2 regions of the Citrobacter koseri ATCC BAA-895 genome follow, and region 2 is predicted to be linked to the other one. Evidence: predicted binding sites of a transcription regulator. Region 2 holds the regulator's gene; the other holds the start of a gene.
What was found. Region 2 encodes PurR, which represses purine synthesis genes. Its sites were predicted from a motif close to CANGCAAACGTTTGCNTG; they were not measured.
Positions count from the first base shown of each region.

Region 1: the regulator PurR is predicted to act here: its motif matches at 5,423-5,440, upstream of purL (phosphoribosylformylglycinamidine synthase).

Region 1 is NC_009792.1:212,529-220,431, forward strand. It holds gene acpS (holo-ACP synthase) at 1-127, shown strand, start outside; gene yfhL (4Fe-4S dicluster ferredoxin YfhL) at 199-459, opposite strand; gene CKO_RS01015 (MurR/RpiR family transcriptional regulator) at 515-1,363, opposite strand; gene murQ (N-acetylmuramic acid 6-phosphate etherase) at 1,479-2,372, shown strand; partial or broken gene CKO_RS23555 (PTS transporter subunit EIIC) at 2,374-2,475, shown strand; gene yfhb (phosphatidylglycerophosphatase C) at 2,479-3,114, shown strand; gene tadA (tRNA adenosine(34) deaminase TadA) at 3,132-3,674, shown strand; gene mltF (membrane-bound lytic murein transglycosylase MltF) at 3,711-5,258, opposite strand; gene purL (phosphoribosylformylglycinamidine synthase) at 5,526-7,903, shown strand, end outside.
Region 2 is NC_009792.1:1,601,192-1,609,094, forward strand. It holds gene rnt (ribonuclease T) at 1-31, shown strand, start outside; gene grxD (monothiol glutaredoxin 4) at 142-489, opposite strand; gene CKO_RS07120 (C40 family peptidase) at 827-1,639, shown strand; gene sodB (superoxide dismutase [Fe]) at 1,765-2,346, shown strand; gene CKO_RS07130 (MFS transporter) at 2,393-3,559, opposite strand; gene cydH (cytochrome bd-I accessory subunit CydH) at 3,734-3,823, opposite strand; gene purR (HTH-type transcriptional repressor PurR) at 4,121-5,146, shown strand; gene punR (DNA-binding transcriptional activator PunR) at 5,143-6,075, opposite strand; gene punC (purine nucleoside transporter PunC) at 6,188-7,393, shown strand; gene cfa (cyclopropane fatty acyl phospholipid synthase) at 7,684-7,903, shown strand, end outside.

The sequences.
Region 1 (7,903 bases), 1.4 Mb from region 2:
TAAACCGCGTTTGCGTTTGTGGGGCGAGGCGTTGAAACTGGCGGAGAGGCTGGGCGTGGCGCATATGCATGTGACATTAGCGGATGAACGTCATTACGCCTGTGCGACGGTGATCATCGAAAGCTAGATTCGGGTCTTTGTAGGCCGGATAAGGCGTTTACGCCGCCATCCGGCCTGGCGTCATTCCATCAGGGAGAATTACAGCTTATCCGCGTGATGCATCAGAACAAACTTATCCCACAGCTGTTCTTCCGTTTCGACATGCGCCGGGTCTTTGAGAATGGTATTGGGGATCGGGCACACCTTCTGGCAGGTCGGCGTTTCGTAATGGCCCACGCATTCGGTGCACTTGTCGCTGTTAATCTCGTAAATGCTGTCGCCCATTGAAATCGCCTCATTCGGGCATTCAGGCTCGCACATATCGCAATTGATACACTTTTTAGTGATTAACAGGGCCATCAGGAAACTCTCAAAACATCACAAACCGGGCGGGCATTATACGCGCATTCTTTGCTCAGACCAGTTTTTTTACCAGGGCCTCACTGTGGCGAATACGCTCCGGCGCGCGCCCCAAATCCTGCTGTACCAGCGCCATAAAGAGCAAATCCGTCAACATCGTCTGCGCATGCGTAGAGGAGATTGCGGCGCTGCGCGTGGCCTGCTCTTCGGCGATCGTATACAGGCAACGAGTGGCGCGTTGTTGCAGGGCATTCGGTGTAAAGCCGGTGATCGCCAGAACCTTTCCTCCCACCCGCAACGTTTCATCCGCCGCCATATTCAACTCTCTGCGCTCGCCGCTATAGGAGATAGCCAGCAGGAGATCGTCCGGCGCCAGCGCCTGCACGGTGGCTAACAGCGCATGCATATCGTGTTCGGCGACGACATTGAATCCTATCTTCATCAGCTTCCAGGCGAAGTTCTGCGCCACCAGGCCCGATGTGCCAATACCGGTTATGACAACACGCCGGGCATTGCGCAGCATCATGACGCTTTCGAACAATTTCTCTTCGCTGTTAACATCGAGCGTTGCGTGCATTGCGGCGACATTTTCCTCGATCAATTTTTCGCCGACAAGCCGCATCGGATCGTCGCCCCGGATCTGATTATGTACCGGAATAGAGTGAGGATTTGGATTGCTGGCCAGCGCTTCGCTGATCGCCAGCTTCAGTGCCGGAAAGCCTTTAAAGCCCAGTTTCTGCGCGAATTTCACCACGCTGGACTGACTGACGCCCGCCTCAACGGCAAGCTGTTGTGAGCTGAGATGCCGTGTATCATCCGGCTGAGCAAGAATATAATCAGCAAGCTTTTTATCGCTTTGTGCGAGGTCCGGATAACGCTGACGTATACGAATCAAACAGTTCATGAGGACTCCTGGCGAAAAACATGACGGGGATCATAAAAAGATTTTCCCTCGCCCGAAAGAATATAATATTCCATTATTATAGTTATTATGAATTAAAAATTCCTAAGGAACAAAAATGAATCTCGGCTCGTTAGTTTCAGAAACCCGCAATCCACAGACTATGGATCTTGACGCACTCCCTACGCTTGAGCTGGTTCATCGTTTTAATCAACAGGATACGCTTGTAGCGCAAGCAGTAAAAGAGACGCTGCCAGACGTTGCCCGCGCGGTAGATGCCGCCGCCGACGCCTTAAAGGCGGGAGGGCGCATTATTTATATGGGCGCAGGCACCAGCGGACGCCTTGGCGTTCTGGACGCCTCCGAATGCCCACCAACGTTTGGCGTACCGCACGGGCTGGTGATCGGGCTGATTGCCGGCGGGCCCGGCGCGCTGCTGAAAGCGGTGGAAGGCGCGGAAGACAGTCAGCAGTTAGGGGAGGACGATCTCCTGGCGCTTAACGTGACCGCGCAGGATCTGGTTGTCGGGCTGGCGGCGTCCGGTCGTACGCCGTACGTCATTGGCGGGTTGAAATACGCACGTCAGGTGGGCTGCGTCACGGTGGCTATCTCCTGTAATCCCGATTCTCCCATCGCGCGTGAGGCTGACATCGCCATTTCGCCGGTCGTTGGGCCGGAGGCGCTAACCGGTTCGACGCGACTGAAATCCGGTACTGCGCAAAAACTGGTGCTCAATATGATCTCCACCGGGGCGATGGTGAAGTTCGGCAAGGTGTACCAGAACCTGATGGTGGACATGAAAGCCACCAACGTTAAGCTCGTCGACAGAGCGTGCCGGATGGTGGTTGAGGCTACCGGGATTACGCGTGAAGAGGCCGAAGCGCTGCTTAAGCAGACAGATTTTGAGGTTAAACCGGCCATTCTGATGGCGCTTACCGGGCTGAATGCCGAAGACGCAAGGGCGAAATTGTCCGCTCACCAGGGATTTCTACGGGCGGCGTTAGAACGCTAACGTTACCGGAAAATTGAGGTTCTATCTGTTAGTCTATCTGGTAACGATTATCGCCGGGTTTCGGTTGACCCGGCTATTGGGCTTCAACAATCCAGAGGAGTAGGGTTTGGTTAATCACGAGCGTCGTGTCGTATTTTTTGATTTGGACGGTACGTTGCACCAGCAGGATATGTTTGGCAGTTTCCTGCGTTATCTGTTGCGTCGCCAGCCGCTGAATGCGTTGCTCGTGCTGCCGTTATTGCCGGTTATCGGGATTGGCTTGTTGATTAAAGGTCGGGCGGCGCGTTGGCCGATGAGCCTGCTGTTATGGGGTTGTACCTTCGGTCACAGTGAAGCGCGGCTCAAGGCGCATCAGGCGGATTTCGTTCGCTGGTTTCGCGATAACGTCACGGCGTTTCCGGTTGTTCAGGAGCGCCTGACGACCTATCTGTTAAGCTCTGACGCTGATATCTGGCTGATTACCGGCTCTCCGCAATCGCTGGTGGAACAGGTCTATTTCGATACGCTCTGGCTGCCGCGCGTGAACCTGATCGCCAGCCAGATGCGGCGTGGCTACGGCGGCTGGCTGCTGACTATGCGCTGTCTGGGGCACGAGAAGGTCGCCCAACTGGAACGCCAGATTGGTGCGCCGTTACGTCTGTACAGCGGCTACAGCGACAGTAAGCAGGATAACCCGCTTCTCTATTTTTGCCAGCATCGCTGGCGCGTCACGCCGCGAGGGGAGCTCCAGCAACTCGAATAGAGTTAACGATAGCGCCCATGTATAATGCGCCCGCTTTTATTACCGGAGTGTCTCCTTTGTCTGATGTTGAATTTAGCCACGAATACTGGATGCGTCATGCGTTGACGCTGGCGAAACGCGCCTGGGATGAGCGTGAAGTGCCGGTTGGCGCGGTATTGGTGCATAACAATCGCGTCATTGGCGAAGGCTGGAACCGTCCGATAGGTCATCATGATCCCACTGCGCACGCTGAAATCATGGCGCTACGTCAGGGTGGGCTGGTGCTTCAGAACTACCGTTTGCTGGATACCACGCTTTACGTGACGCTGGAGCCGTGCGTGATGTGCGCGGGAGCAATGGTACACAGCCGCATTGGTCGGGTGGTATTTGGCGCTCGCGACGCGAAAACCGGCGCGGCAGGGTCGCTGATGGACGTATTGCATCATCCGGGCATGAACCACCGCGTAGAGATCACCGAAGGTGTGTTACGCGATGAGTGCGCAGCGCTGCTCAGTGATTTCTTTCGCATGCGTCGCCAGGAGATCAAAGCGCTAAAAAAATCTTCGCAAGAATCGTTGTAGGGCGGCCAGGGCGCGAAAGCGTCCAGCCCTGTGAGATTAGTTTTCGTCTTTCTTCTTCAGTGAAAACGGCAAAGAAGGAGAGTGTGACAGGTAGTTCGATGACGGCTGCGATAAGAAAGAAGAGAAAGGAAATGTCTCCGTGTCAAACTCGGCCGGAGACACTGCCGGGTAATCCTGCGCCAGCTTTATCGCTTCTGCCGCCTGCTTCTCTTTTTCTTGCAGATAGCCGACCAGGCTAATCTGATACTTCCGAATATTTTCCACATAAGCGTAGGCTTCATGCCCGCGCGCATAGCCGTACGTCAGCTTGCTGTAATATTGTTTCTGGCTGAGCAGCGGCAGCCGTTGTTTTACATCGGCCCAGCTATCCGGGTTGCCCCTGGTTTTGACCGTCAACGCACGGGCGTCAAGCATATGCGCATAGCCCATGTTATAGGCGGCGAGCGCAAACCAGATACGCTCCTCTTCCGGCACGGTTTCAGGCACTTTGCCCATCATATCCTGGATATAACGCACACCGCCGCTGATGCTCTGTTCCGCATCGGTACGGTCCGTCAGCCCCAGACTTTGCGCGGTGTTTTTGGTGAGCATCATCAGACCGCGAACGCCCGTCGGGGAGGTGGCCAGCGGGTCCCAGTGCGACTCCTGATAGGAAATTGCGGCCAGCAGGCGCCAGTCTATCTCCTGCGCGTATTTTTCAAACAACGGCTGGAGATCGGGCAGTACGCCGTCCACGGCCCGCAGGAAGGTGCGGGTATCGACATAATCAAAATCGTCGCCGTGCCCCAGATACTTCTCTTCCATACGCGCCAGTGAGCCGTCTTCATTAATAGTGTTGAAGAAATCGAGCAGCGCAGCGGAAAGCGTGTTGTCATCGTCCAGTTGGCTAAACCAGGTGACAGGCTGCTCATCGGTGACATCCAGCGCGACGGCCAGTTCAGGATGTACGCGCTGGAACAGGCTGATCGCGACAGAATCGGCAATGGTATAGTCCAGATTGCCGCTGATGACTTCGCTGAGCAGCGCCGCTGTCCCTTTTTTGTCATCGACTTTCCAGCTTAGATCGGGAAATTTTGTCTCTTTCAGCGCCTGCAAGTCATTCACCACGACATGCCCAGGCGCGATAGAGAGCTGGCTTTCATTCACCGTGGCCAGCGTGCGAGGCCGGTATTGTCCTACCCGGTAAACCAGCTGTTGCGAAACGGAATAGTAGGTCGGGCCGGGTTGATAATTCTTCACGCGCTCGCTGTTGTAAACCAGTCCTGCCGCCAGCAGATCGGCGTTGCCGTTATCTAAATCGTCAAATAGCTGGCTGATATTCTGGCGTACGGTAATTTTCAGCTTTACGCCAAGATAGCTGGCGAACTGCTGCGCCAGTTCGTAATCCAGACCGTACTTTTTTCCGTTAATGCGGGCGTAAGTCAGCGGCGACTCTATTGTCGAGACGCGTAACTCTCCCCGCGATTGGATCGCGGCGATACGATTGTCGGCTTTGCCGAACCAGGGGATTGATGGCCAGAGGGCCGCTGCCAGCAGCAGAGTCAATATGCCGATGAACAGATAATTAATCTTTAATTTTTTCAATTAGTTAATTCTCTGAATCGTGCGTAATCTCAGCCTGCTAATGTCATTTTGGTGGGTTAAAATCATCATGAATGTGCGGCATTTTGCGCAACAATGCGCCAGTTGGCAACTAATTAGAATGATTGGCCGCACCGTATGATAAGAAAAGGCGGCGATTTTATTTCGACGCAAACGGTTTCGTCGGGGCGTCAGATTCTTTATAATGTCGCCCGTTTCCCCCCTTGCGCACACTTAAAGCGCCTCAGGCGCTTCGAAGACGAGAGACTTATGATGGAAATTCTGCGTGGTTCGCCTGCACTGTCTGCATTCCGTATTAACAAACTGCTGGCGCGTTTTCAGGCGGCCAATCTTCAGGTCCACAATATTTACGCTGAGTATGTCCATTTTGCTGACCTGAGCGCCCCCTTAAACGAGGATGAGCACGCGCAACTTGCACGTTTGCTGAAATATGGGCCGAGCTTAAGCAGCCATACCCCTGAAGGAAAGCTGCTGCTGGTCACGCCGCGTCCTGGCACCATCTCCCCCTGGTCTTCCAAAGCGACTGATATCGCCCATAACTGCGGTCTGCAACAGGTAAGCCGCCTGGAGCGCGGCGTTGCATACTACGTTGAAGCCGCTACGCTCACGGCTGAACAGTGGCAGACGATTGCCGCTGAACTGCACGACCGGATGATGGAGACCGTGTTCTCTTCTTTATCTGATGCGGAAAAACTGTTTGTTCATCACCAGCCTGCGCCGGTTGCCAGTGTGGATCTGCTGGGTGAAGGGCGTCAGGCGCTGACTGACGCCAACCTGCGTCTGGGTCTGGCGCTGGCGGATGACGAAATTGATTACCTGCAAGACGCCTTCACGAAACTGGGGCGCAATCCGAACGATATCGAACTGTATATGTTCGCGCAGGCAAACTCCGAACACTGTCGCCATAAGATTTTTAACGCTGACTGGGTTATCGACGGGAAACCGCAGCCGAAGTCGCTGTTTAAGATGATCAAAAACACCTTTGAAACCACGCCGGATCATGTGTTGTCTGCCTATAAAGATAACGCGGCGGTGATGGAAGGTTCTGACGTGGGACGCTACTTCGCTGACCACGAGAGCGGTCGCTATGACTTCCATCAGGAGCCTGCGCATATTCTGATGAAGGTGGAAACCCATAACCACCCGACGGCAATCTCGCCGTGGCCGGGCGCGGCGACCGGTTCCGGTGGTGAGATTCGTGATGAAGGCGCAACCGGACGCGGCGCGAAGCCAAAAGCAGGTCTGGTGGGCTTCTCCGTGTCTAACCTGCGTATTCCGGGTTTTGAGCAGCCGTGGGAAGAAGATTTTGGTAAACCAGAGCGTATCGTTACCGCGCTGGACATTATGACCGAAGGCCCGCTGGGCGGCGCGGCGTTTAATAATGAATTTGGTCGCCCGGCGTTGAACGGGTACTTCCGTACTTACGAAGAAAAAGTAAACAGCCACAACGGCGAAGAGCTACGCGGCTACCACAAGCCGATCATGCTGGCGGGCGGGATCGGCAACATCCGCGCCGATCACGTACAGAAAGGCGAGATCGTCGTTGGCGCGAAGCTGATCGTGCTCGGAGGGCCGGCGATGAACATTGGTCTGGGGGGCGGGGCGGCGTCCTCTATGGCTTCTGGTCAGTCGGATGCGGATCTCGATTTTGCCTCCGTACAGCGTGATAACCCGGAAATGGAACGTCGCTGCCAGGAAGTGATCGACCGCTGCTGGCAGTTAGGCGATGCCAACCCGATCCTGTTTATTCACGACGTCGGGGCAGGCGGTCTCTCCAACGCGATGCCGGAGCTGGTGAGCGACGGCGGGCGCGGCGGTAAATTTGAGCTGCGCGATATCCTCAGCGATGAGCCGGGCATGAGCCCGCTGGAAATCTGGTGTAACGAGTCTCAGGAGCGTTATGTGCTGGCCGTGGCCGCCGACCAGTTGCCGCTGTTTGATGAGTTGTGCAAGCGTGAGCGCGCGCCGTATGCGGTGATCGGTGAGGCCACCGAAGAACAGCATCTGTCCCTGAACGACAGTCATTTCGATAATCAACCGATCGATCTGCCGCTGGACGTGCTGCTGGGTAAAACGCCGAAAATGACCCGCGACGTGCAGACGCTGACAGCGAAAGGCGATGCGCTGGATCGTGCTGATATCACGATCGCTGACGCGGTTAAACGGGTTCTGCATCTGCCGACCGTGGCGGAGAAAACATTTCTGGTGACCATCGGCGACCGTACCGTGACCGGTATGGTGGCGCGCGATCAGATGGTCGGCCCGTGGCAGGTGCCGGTGGCGAACTGCGCGGTGACCACCGCCAGCCTCGACAGCTACTACGGCGAAGCGATGTCTATCGGTGAACGTGCGCCGGTAGCGCTGCTGGACTTTGCCGCTTCCGCCCGTCTGGCCGTTGGCGAAGCGCTGACGAACATCGCCGCGACCCAGATTGGTGATATCAAACGCATCAAGCTGTCCGCAAACTGGATGGCGGCGGCCGGTCATCCGGGTGAAGATGCCGGTCTGTATGACGCGGTGAAAGCGGTAGGCGAAGAACTCTGCCCGCAGCTTGGCCTGACGATTCCGGTGGGCAAAGACTCTATGTCGATGAAAACCCGCTGGCAGGAAGGCAACGAGCAGCGCGA
Region 2 (7,903 bases):
CTGGCCGTTGCCAGTACCAGAAGAGGCATAATCGTGTCGGGTGGCGATGCCCGCGCGTCCTGATAAGCGACGCGCCATCAGGCAACCGCGTTTTCAGCAAAAAAAAAGCGACCAGATGGTCGCTTTTTTATTTCGGCTGAATTACTCAGCGTCAGGCTCTTCGGTTTTGTATTTTGCCGCAGTCTCGTTGATCAACTGCTGCAACTCACCGCGCTGGTACATTTCAATTAAGATATCGCAGCCGCCAACCAGCTCACCGTCCACCCACAGTTGCGGGAAGGTCGGCCAGTTTGCATATTTCGGCAGCTCGGCGCGGATGTCCGGGTTTTGCAGAATATCGACATAGGCAAAACGTTCACCACAGGCAGAAAGCGCCTGAACAGCCTGTGCGGAAAAACCGCAGCTTGGCAGTTTTGGAGAGCCTTTCATGTACAGGAGAATCGGGTTTTCAGCGATCTGGCGCTGGATTTTTTCGATAGTGGTGCTCATTGTCTTGCTTCCTTAAACTTCTTTACGGCAGTAGTCTGACATTGTAGCGGGTCAGGCTGGCAACGGAAAATAACATTTTCATCACGCTTTACTATTTTATCGTCTGAAGCCTGAAGTTGCATTCTAAATATCTCTTATCCACTTAAACAGTATGGAATTGTTTATCTGTTGACCCGTTTCCGCTTTTGTTGCTGCTTTTTTTTGCACTCAATAACGAAACGCGATTTTAGATGACAAAAGCTATTAACTTCCGGGGATTTTATAGATTAGAATCGATGCGTTTTGTAAATCATACGCAGGCATGAATTCGACCTGCCCTTAACCAGAGGATTGCTCAGTGGCGCGGATAAACCGGATCTCGATCACGCTCTGTGCTTTGCTTTTTACCACGCTCCCTTTTACGTCAATGGCGCATGCCTCCCGGCAAGCCAGGGCGACGCCTGCCGCGCATGTCACGAAAACGGCAGATAAGCAGAAGAACACCGCGACCAGCAAGAAAAAAACGAAGACTGCAAAAAAAGCCGTGAGTAAAACCCAAAGTAAAACGGCCTCCACATCGAAAAAACGCATTGCCTCCCCTGCGAAAACCAGCAAAACTGCAAGCCGTCGTAGCAAACCCGCCACCACACAAACCGCCGCCGTAACCTGGACGGAAAAATGTACGCCGCGCAAGGGTCGTAAGCCGCATTGTGTCAAAGTAAAAGGCGCCCCGCTTGCCATTGCCGATGCGCATAAAGCGAAAATGCAGAAAGCCACCAACACGGCGATGAATAAATTAATGAATCAGATTGGCAAACCGTATCGTTGGGGCGGAACGTCTCCACGAACCGGTTTTGATTGCAGCGGTCTGGTTTATTACGCGTATAAGGATCTGGTGAAATTCCGCATCCCGCGTACTGCAAATGAAATGTATCATTTGCGTGATGCCGCGCCGATTGAACGTGGCGAACTGAAAAATGGCGATCTCGTGTTCTTCCGTACTCAGGGTCGCGGTACTGCCGATCACGTTGGCGTTTACGTTGGCAACGGCAAATTTATTCAGTCTCCGCGCAGCGGTCAGGAAATACAGATTACCTCTCTTAGCGAAGATTACTGGCAGCGCCATTACGTGGGCGCACGCCGGGTCATGACGCCGAAAACCATTCGATAAAACGTTACCCTGTAGTATGGCTACAGGGTAAGTTCTTCTTTTGTATCACCTTTCAATTTGCTACCCTATCCTTACGTACAATAAGGTTATTGTGCGCACCTAATATAAATATAAGGAGAGAAGCAATGTCGTTTGAATTACCTGCATTACCGTATGCCAAAGATGCTCTTGCACCGCACATTTCTGCTGAGACGCTGGAATATCATTACGGCAAACATCATCAGACCTATGTGACCAACCTTAACAACCTGATCAAAGGCACGCCGTTTGAGGGGAAATCACTGGAAGAGATCGTTCGCAGCGCTGAAGGCGGCGTCTTCAATAACGCGGCCCAGGTCTGGAACCACACCTTCTACTGGAACTGCCTGGCGCCAGATGCTGGCGGCGAACCAACGGGTAAACTGGCTGACGCCATTGTCGCGTCCTTCGGCAGCGTTGCCGATTTCAAAGCGCAGTTCACCGACGCCGCAATTAAGAACTTCGGTTCCGGCTGGACCTGGCTGGTGAAAGGGACGGATGGGAAACTGGCTATCGTCTCTACGTCGAATGCCGGTACGCCGCTGACCACCGACGCCACGCCGTTGATGACCGTTGATGTGTGGGAACATGCCTACTATATCGACTACCGCAATGCCCGTCCTGGCTACCTGGAGCACTTCTGGGCGCTGGTAAACTGGGACTTTGTGGCGAAAAACTTCGCGGCATAAAGAGAATAACGCAGAAGGGAGTCCCTTCTGCGTTTTAATGCTGCGCTTAGTTCGCCACGCAAACGTCTTCAGGCTGTCTGCGCGCAGAGACAAAGACCAGCAACAGCGCAAGCCCTGCCACAATCGCCCCCATCACCGGTACGAAGCTGTAGCCCAAACCACCGGAAATCACTGCGCCCCCCGCCGCTGCGCCAAGCGCATTACCGAGATTAAAGGCACCGATATTGACCGATGAAGAGAGGCCTGGCGCTTCGCTGGCAACCCGCATAACGCGCATTTGTAAAGGCGGAACCACCGCGAATGTCGCCGCCCCCCATACCACCATGCTGATAGCAGCACCCACTTCGTTGCGCGCCAGGAACGGGATCGCCAGCATAATCACCATCAGCAGCAGCAAAAATCCTTTCAGGGTGCCGTTAACCGAACGATCCGCCAGTTTTCCCCCCAGATAGTTGCCGATAGAAAAGCCAACGCCAATCAGTACCAGCATACCGGTAACGAAAGCAGGCGTTGCATGCGTAATGCTGTGCAGCACTGGGGCGATATAGGTATAGAGTGTAAACATCGCGCCTGCGCCCAGAACGGTGGTCAGTAATGCCGATAACACCTGTGGTCGCAACAGCACCGCCAGCTCTTTGCGCACCTCAGGGCGCTCTCCCGCCCCGCCTTTCGGCAACGAGAAAAAGAGGCTAATCATTGAAATTACGCCCAGCCCCGCCGTCGCCATGAAGGACATACGCCAGCCAATGGTTTCCCCCAGCCAGGTCGCCGCAGGAACACCGCCAATATTGGCGATTGTCAGCCCCATAAACATGGTGGCGACCGCACTGGCCTGTTTATGTTTGGGGACGACGCTGGCCGCCACCACCGACCCCAGACCGAAGAAAGCGCCGTGATTCAGGCTGGTCAGAATCCGCGACAGCATCAACGTAGTGTAATCCGGCGAGATGGCCGACAGCACATTTCCGAGGGTAAAAATCGCCATCAAAAAAATAAGCGCATTACGACGTGCGCGATGGGAAAGCAGCAGCGTCATCAACGGTGCGCCGACCATCACACCAACGGCATACGCGCTGATTAGCATTCCGGCCGCAGGAATCGAGACATCCACGCCGCGAGCGATAACAGGCAACAAGCCCATAGGAGAGAACTCGGTGGTTCCAATACCAAATGCGCCAATTGCCAGCGCCAGTAAGGGATAATTTATTTTCATACATCGACTCCGCAGCTTCGTGCCGTCACGAGGCACGCAAAAGAGTCAAAAGCATGACATCAATCACAAAACTAATAAAGTAAGCAAAATAGCAAAAGACTTTTACGATTTGGTTAAAAATGAGGAAGAAGAGAGAGGAAAGACAGAGGGAGAATGCTCTCCCTCAGAGGTAAATCAGTTCAGTGCGGCAGTCAGACCGCCTGCGACAATCAGGCCCAGCACAATAATGGTGGTCACTAACGAAAATTTCAGATCGGTGCTCATCAAGTTTTCTCCTTTTTATTCCCACACAAAAAGTGATATTGCGCATTTTTACACACTTGAATGCAAAAATCTCCCATGATTTATATTGATAAGCGCTTTTAACTCTTCCCCTTTTCGTCAAGATCAGACAAAATTCCACGCTTACTTGATTAGCGTACCGGCCATTGCCCCCTTCCTGATGTTCCGTGTCGTTTTCCCGGCGTGCCGCAACCCTGACGTTGCGATCAAGGTGTGTAAAGGCAAACGTTTACTTACAGTATTTTCAGGAGTTCAGGATATGGTCTGGAGTGAGATGTAATGGCAACAATTAAAGATGTGGCGAAGCGAGCAAACGTTTCCACTACAACCGTATCACACGTAATTAACAAAACGCGCTTCGTTGCGGAAGAGACGCGCAACGCGGTATGGGCAGCCATTAAAGAGCTGCACTACTCTCCCAGCGCGGTTGCCCGCAGCCTGAAGGTTAACCACACCAAATCGATTGGTTTGCTGGCGACCAGCAGCGAAGCCGCCTATTTTGCTGAAATTATCGAAGCCGTTGAAAAGAACTGTTTCCAGAAAGGATATACGCTGATTCTGGGCAACGCCTGGAACAACCTGGAAAAACAGCGCGCGTACCTCTCCATGATGGCGCAAAAACGCGTGGATGGCCTGCTGGTCATGTGTTCCGAATACCCTGAGTCCCTGCTCTCTATGCTTGAAGAGTATCGCCATATCCCGATGGTGGTGATGGACTGGGGCGAAGCCAAAGCGGACTTTACCGATACGGTCATTGATAACGCCTTTGCAGGCGGCTATATGGCCGGTCGTTATCTGGTTGAACGCGGCCACCGTGAAATTGGCGTGATCCCCGGCCCGATGGAACGCAACACCGGCGCAGGTCGTCTGGCTGGCTTTATGAAAGCGATGGAAGAAGCGCTGATAAACGTGCCGGAAAACTGGATCGTTCAGGGTGATTTCGAGCCGGAATCAGGCTACCGCGCGATGCAGCAAATGATCTCCCAGTCTCACCGCCCGACGGCCGTATTCTGCGGTGGCGACATTATGGCGATGGGCGCGTTGTGCGCCGCTGACGAGATGGGGCTGCGCGTACCGCAGGATATCTCGGTCATCGGCTACGACAACGTACGCAACGCGCGTTACTTTACGCCTGCGCTGACGACGATTCACCAGCCGAAAGATTCTCTGGGTGAAACGGCCTTCAATATGCTGCTTGACCGTATCGTCAATAAACGCGAAGAGTCGCAGTCCATTGAGGTGCATCCGCGTCTGATTGAGCGTCGCTCTGTCGCCGATGGCCCATTCCGCGACTATCGCCGTTAATCCCCTTCTGCGGGAGCCTCTTCCGGCTCCCGTAACCACTCTTTATTCAGCGTTTCGCTGTCGCCCAGATAGTCCAGTAACCAGGCCAGCGCGGGCGACGTGTCGTTCTGCTGCCACGTCAGACAGCACGCCGCATCAGGAAACGGATTCTCAAGCTGTAGCGCCACCCATTTCCCGCTGTCGATCCACGGCTTAGCAAAGTGGGTCGGCACCATTCCCACACACAGTCCCGCGGAAAGGCAGGTCGCTGAAGATTCCCAGTCCGGCACCACCACGCGTTTTTGGTTATCCAGCAGCCAGGTGATGCGCTTCGGAAGCGTACGCGAGGTATCCTCCCGGACCAGCGACGGCCAGTTGCGCAACGTGTCGTCACTGAGCGGGCCAGCCATTGACGCCAGCGGATGATGGCGGGCGACCACGCAGCTCCAGCTCAGCATCCCCATATCGCGAAAGGTGTAGCGTCCTCCAACCGGAATGGCCTGCGTCGCGCCGATAGCCAGCTCCACGCGCCCGTCCGACAGCGCATCCCAGACGCCGTTAAATACCTCCTGAAAGACCAGCAATTCCACATCATCAAAATGACGATAAAAATCAACAATCATCTGCCGGGTGCGCTCCGGCTTAACAATATTGTCGACCGCAATCGCCAGTTGACCCCGCCAGCCGTTGGCGATCTGCTGGCACTGCTGTCGGGTGATCTGCATTTTTTTGATAACAGAGCGCCCTTCCTTTAAAAACCATGCCCCGGCGGGGGTCAGTTCAACATCCCGATGGCGTCGTTCGAAAAGCGGCACCGCCAGCCACTCTTCCAGTTGACGGACGGTGTAGCTCACCGCAGAAGGCACGCGGTGCAACTCCTGCGCCGCAGAACTAAAACTGCCATTACGGGCAACGGCATCAACCACTTCGAGTGAATATTCTGACCACATATTCTGCCTGCAAAAATTTTGAATCCAGTAGCCAAATATTAGCGTTTCACAAGCAGAATTTCACTCCCTACACTCAGCGGCAATGTCTTACTTCTGGAAAAGAGAAACAATTATGCAACCCGGAAAAGGTTTTTTAGTCTGGCTGGCGGGTCTCAGCGTGCTGGGCTTTCTGGCAACAGATATGTATCTGCCTGCGTTCGCGGCAATTCAGGCCGACCTGCAAACACCGGCGGCGGCTGTCAGCGCCAGCCTCAGTCTGTTCCTGGCCGGTTTCGCCGTCGCGCAACTGCTGTGGGGGCCGCTGTCAGACCGTTACGGGCGTAAACCCATTTTGCTGCTGGGTCTCTCCATCTTCGCGCTGGGCAGTCTGGGGATGATGTGGGTCGAAAGCGCTACTGGGCTGCTGGTACTGCGTTTTATTCAGGCGGTGGGGGTTTGTGCCGCTACGGTGATCTGGCAGGCACTGGTGACGGATTATTATCCAACGCAAAAAATTAATCGCATCTTCGCTACCATTATGCCGCTGGTCGGTTTATCGCCCGCCCTTGCGCCTTTACTCGGCAGTTGGATCCTGACGCATTTTTCCTGGCAGGCCATTTTTGCCACGCTGTTCATCATTACGCTGATATTGATGCTGCCCGCCTTACGCTTAAAGCCAACAACAAAAGCACATGACCACAGCCAGGAAAAACTGACCTTCGCCAGCCTGCTGCGTTCACAAACTTATCGCGGCAACGTCCTGATTTACGCCGCCTGCTCCGCCAGCTTTTTTGCCTGGCTGACGGGTTCCCCGTTTATCCTCAGCGAAATGGGCTATAGCCCGGCGGTAATTGGCCTGAGTTATGTACCGCAGACCATCGCGTTCCTGGTGGGCGGTTACGGTTGCCGCGCGGCGCTGCAAAAATGGCAGGGTCAACAGCTGTTGCCCTGGTTACTGGTTCTCTATGCGCTGAGCGTGGTCGCCACCTGGGGCGCCAGCTTCATCAGCCATGTTTCGCTGACAGAGATCCTGATTCCATTCTGTGTGATGGCTATCGCGAACGGCGCGATCTACCCTATCGTGGTCGCCCAGGCGCTGCGCCCCTTCCCGCAAGCGACCGGACGCGCAGCAGCCTTACAGAACACGCTGCAACTGGGTCTGTGTTTCCTGGCAAGCCTGGTCGTTTCGTGGCTGATCAGCACGCCGCTGCTTACCACCACCAGCGTAATGCTGTCGACGGTGGCTCTGGCGGCACTGGGATACTGGCTGCAACTTCAGGCGCAGGAACCGGCCGCGCGCGCAGCAAACACCGAAGTTGCGCACAGCGAATCTCACTAAAAATGTTCAACAACAGGTAATTAGCTCGCTAACAATTTTCGGTTGTATCATCGAATTTTGAGGCCTATACTAAATTTCGGTTGTTAATATTACGATAATTATTATGCGTTAACGGGAACCGGAGCGTTCCCGTTTCACCACGGATGGCCTTTTCGGTAAGGGTTCCTCCCTTCCTCTGTTCTACGTCGGATAATAGACTCGCGGAATTATTCCGTGAGATTTCTCACAAAGCCCAAAAAGCGTCTACGCTGTTTTAAGGTTCTGATCACCGACCAAGTGATGGAGAAGCTATGAGTTCATCGTGTATAGAAGAAGTCAGCGTACCAGATGATGACTGGTATCGTATCACCAACGAATTGCTGGGCCGTGCGGGTATCGCCATCAATGGCACTGCCCCGGCGGATATTCGTGTTAAAAACCCCGATTTTTTCAAACGTGTATTACAGGAAGGATCGCTGGGGTTAGGTGAAAGTTATATGGATGGCTGGTGGGAATGCGACCGACTGGACA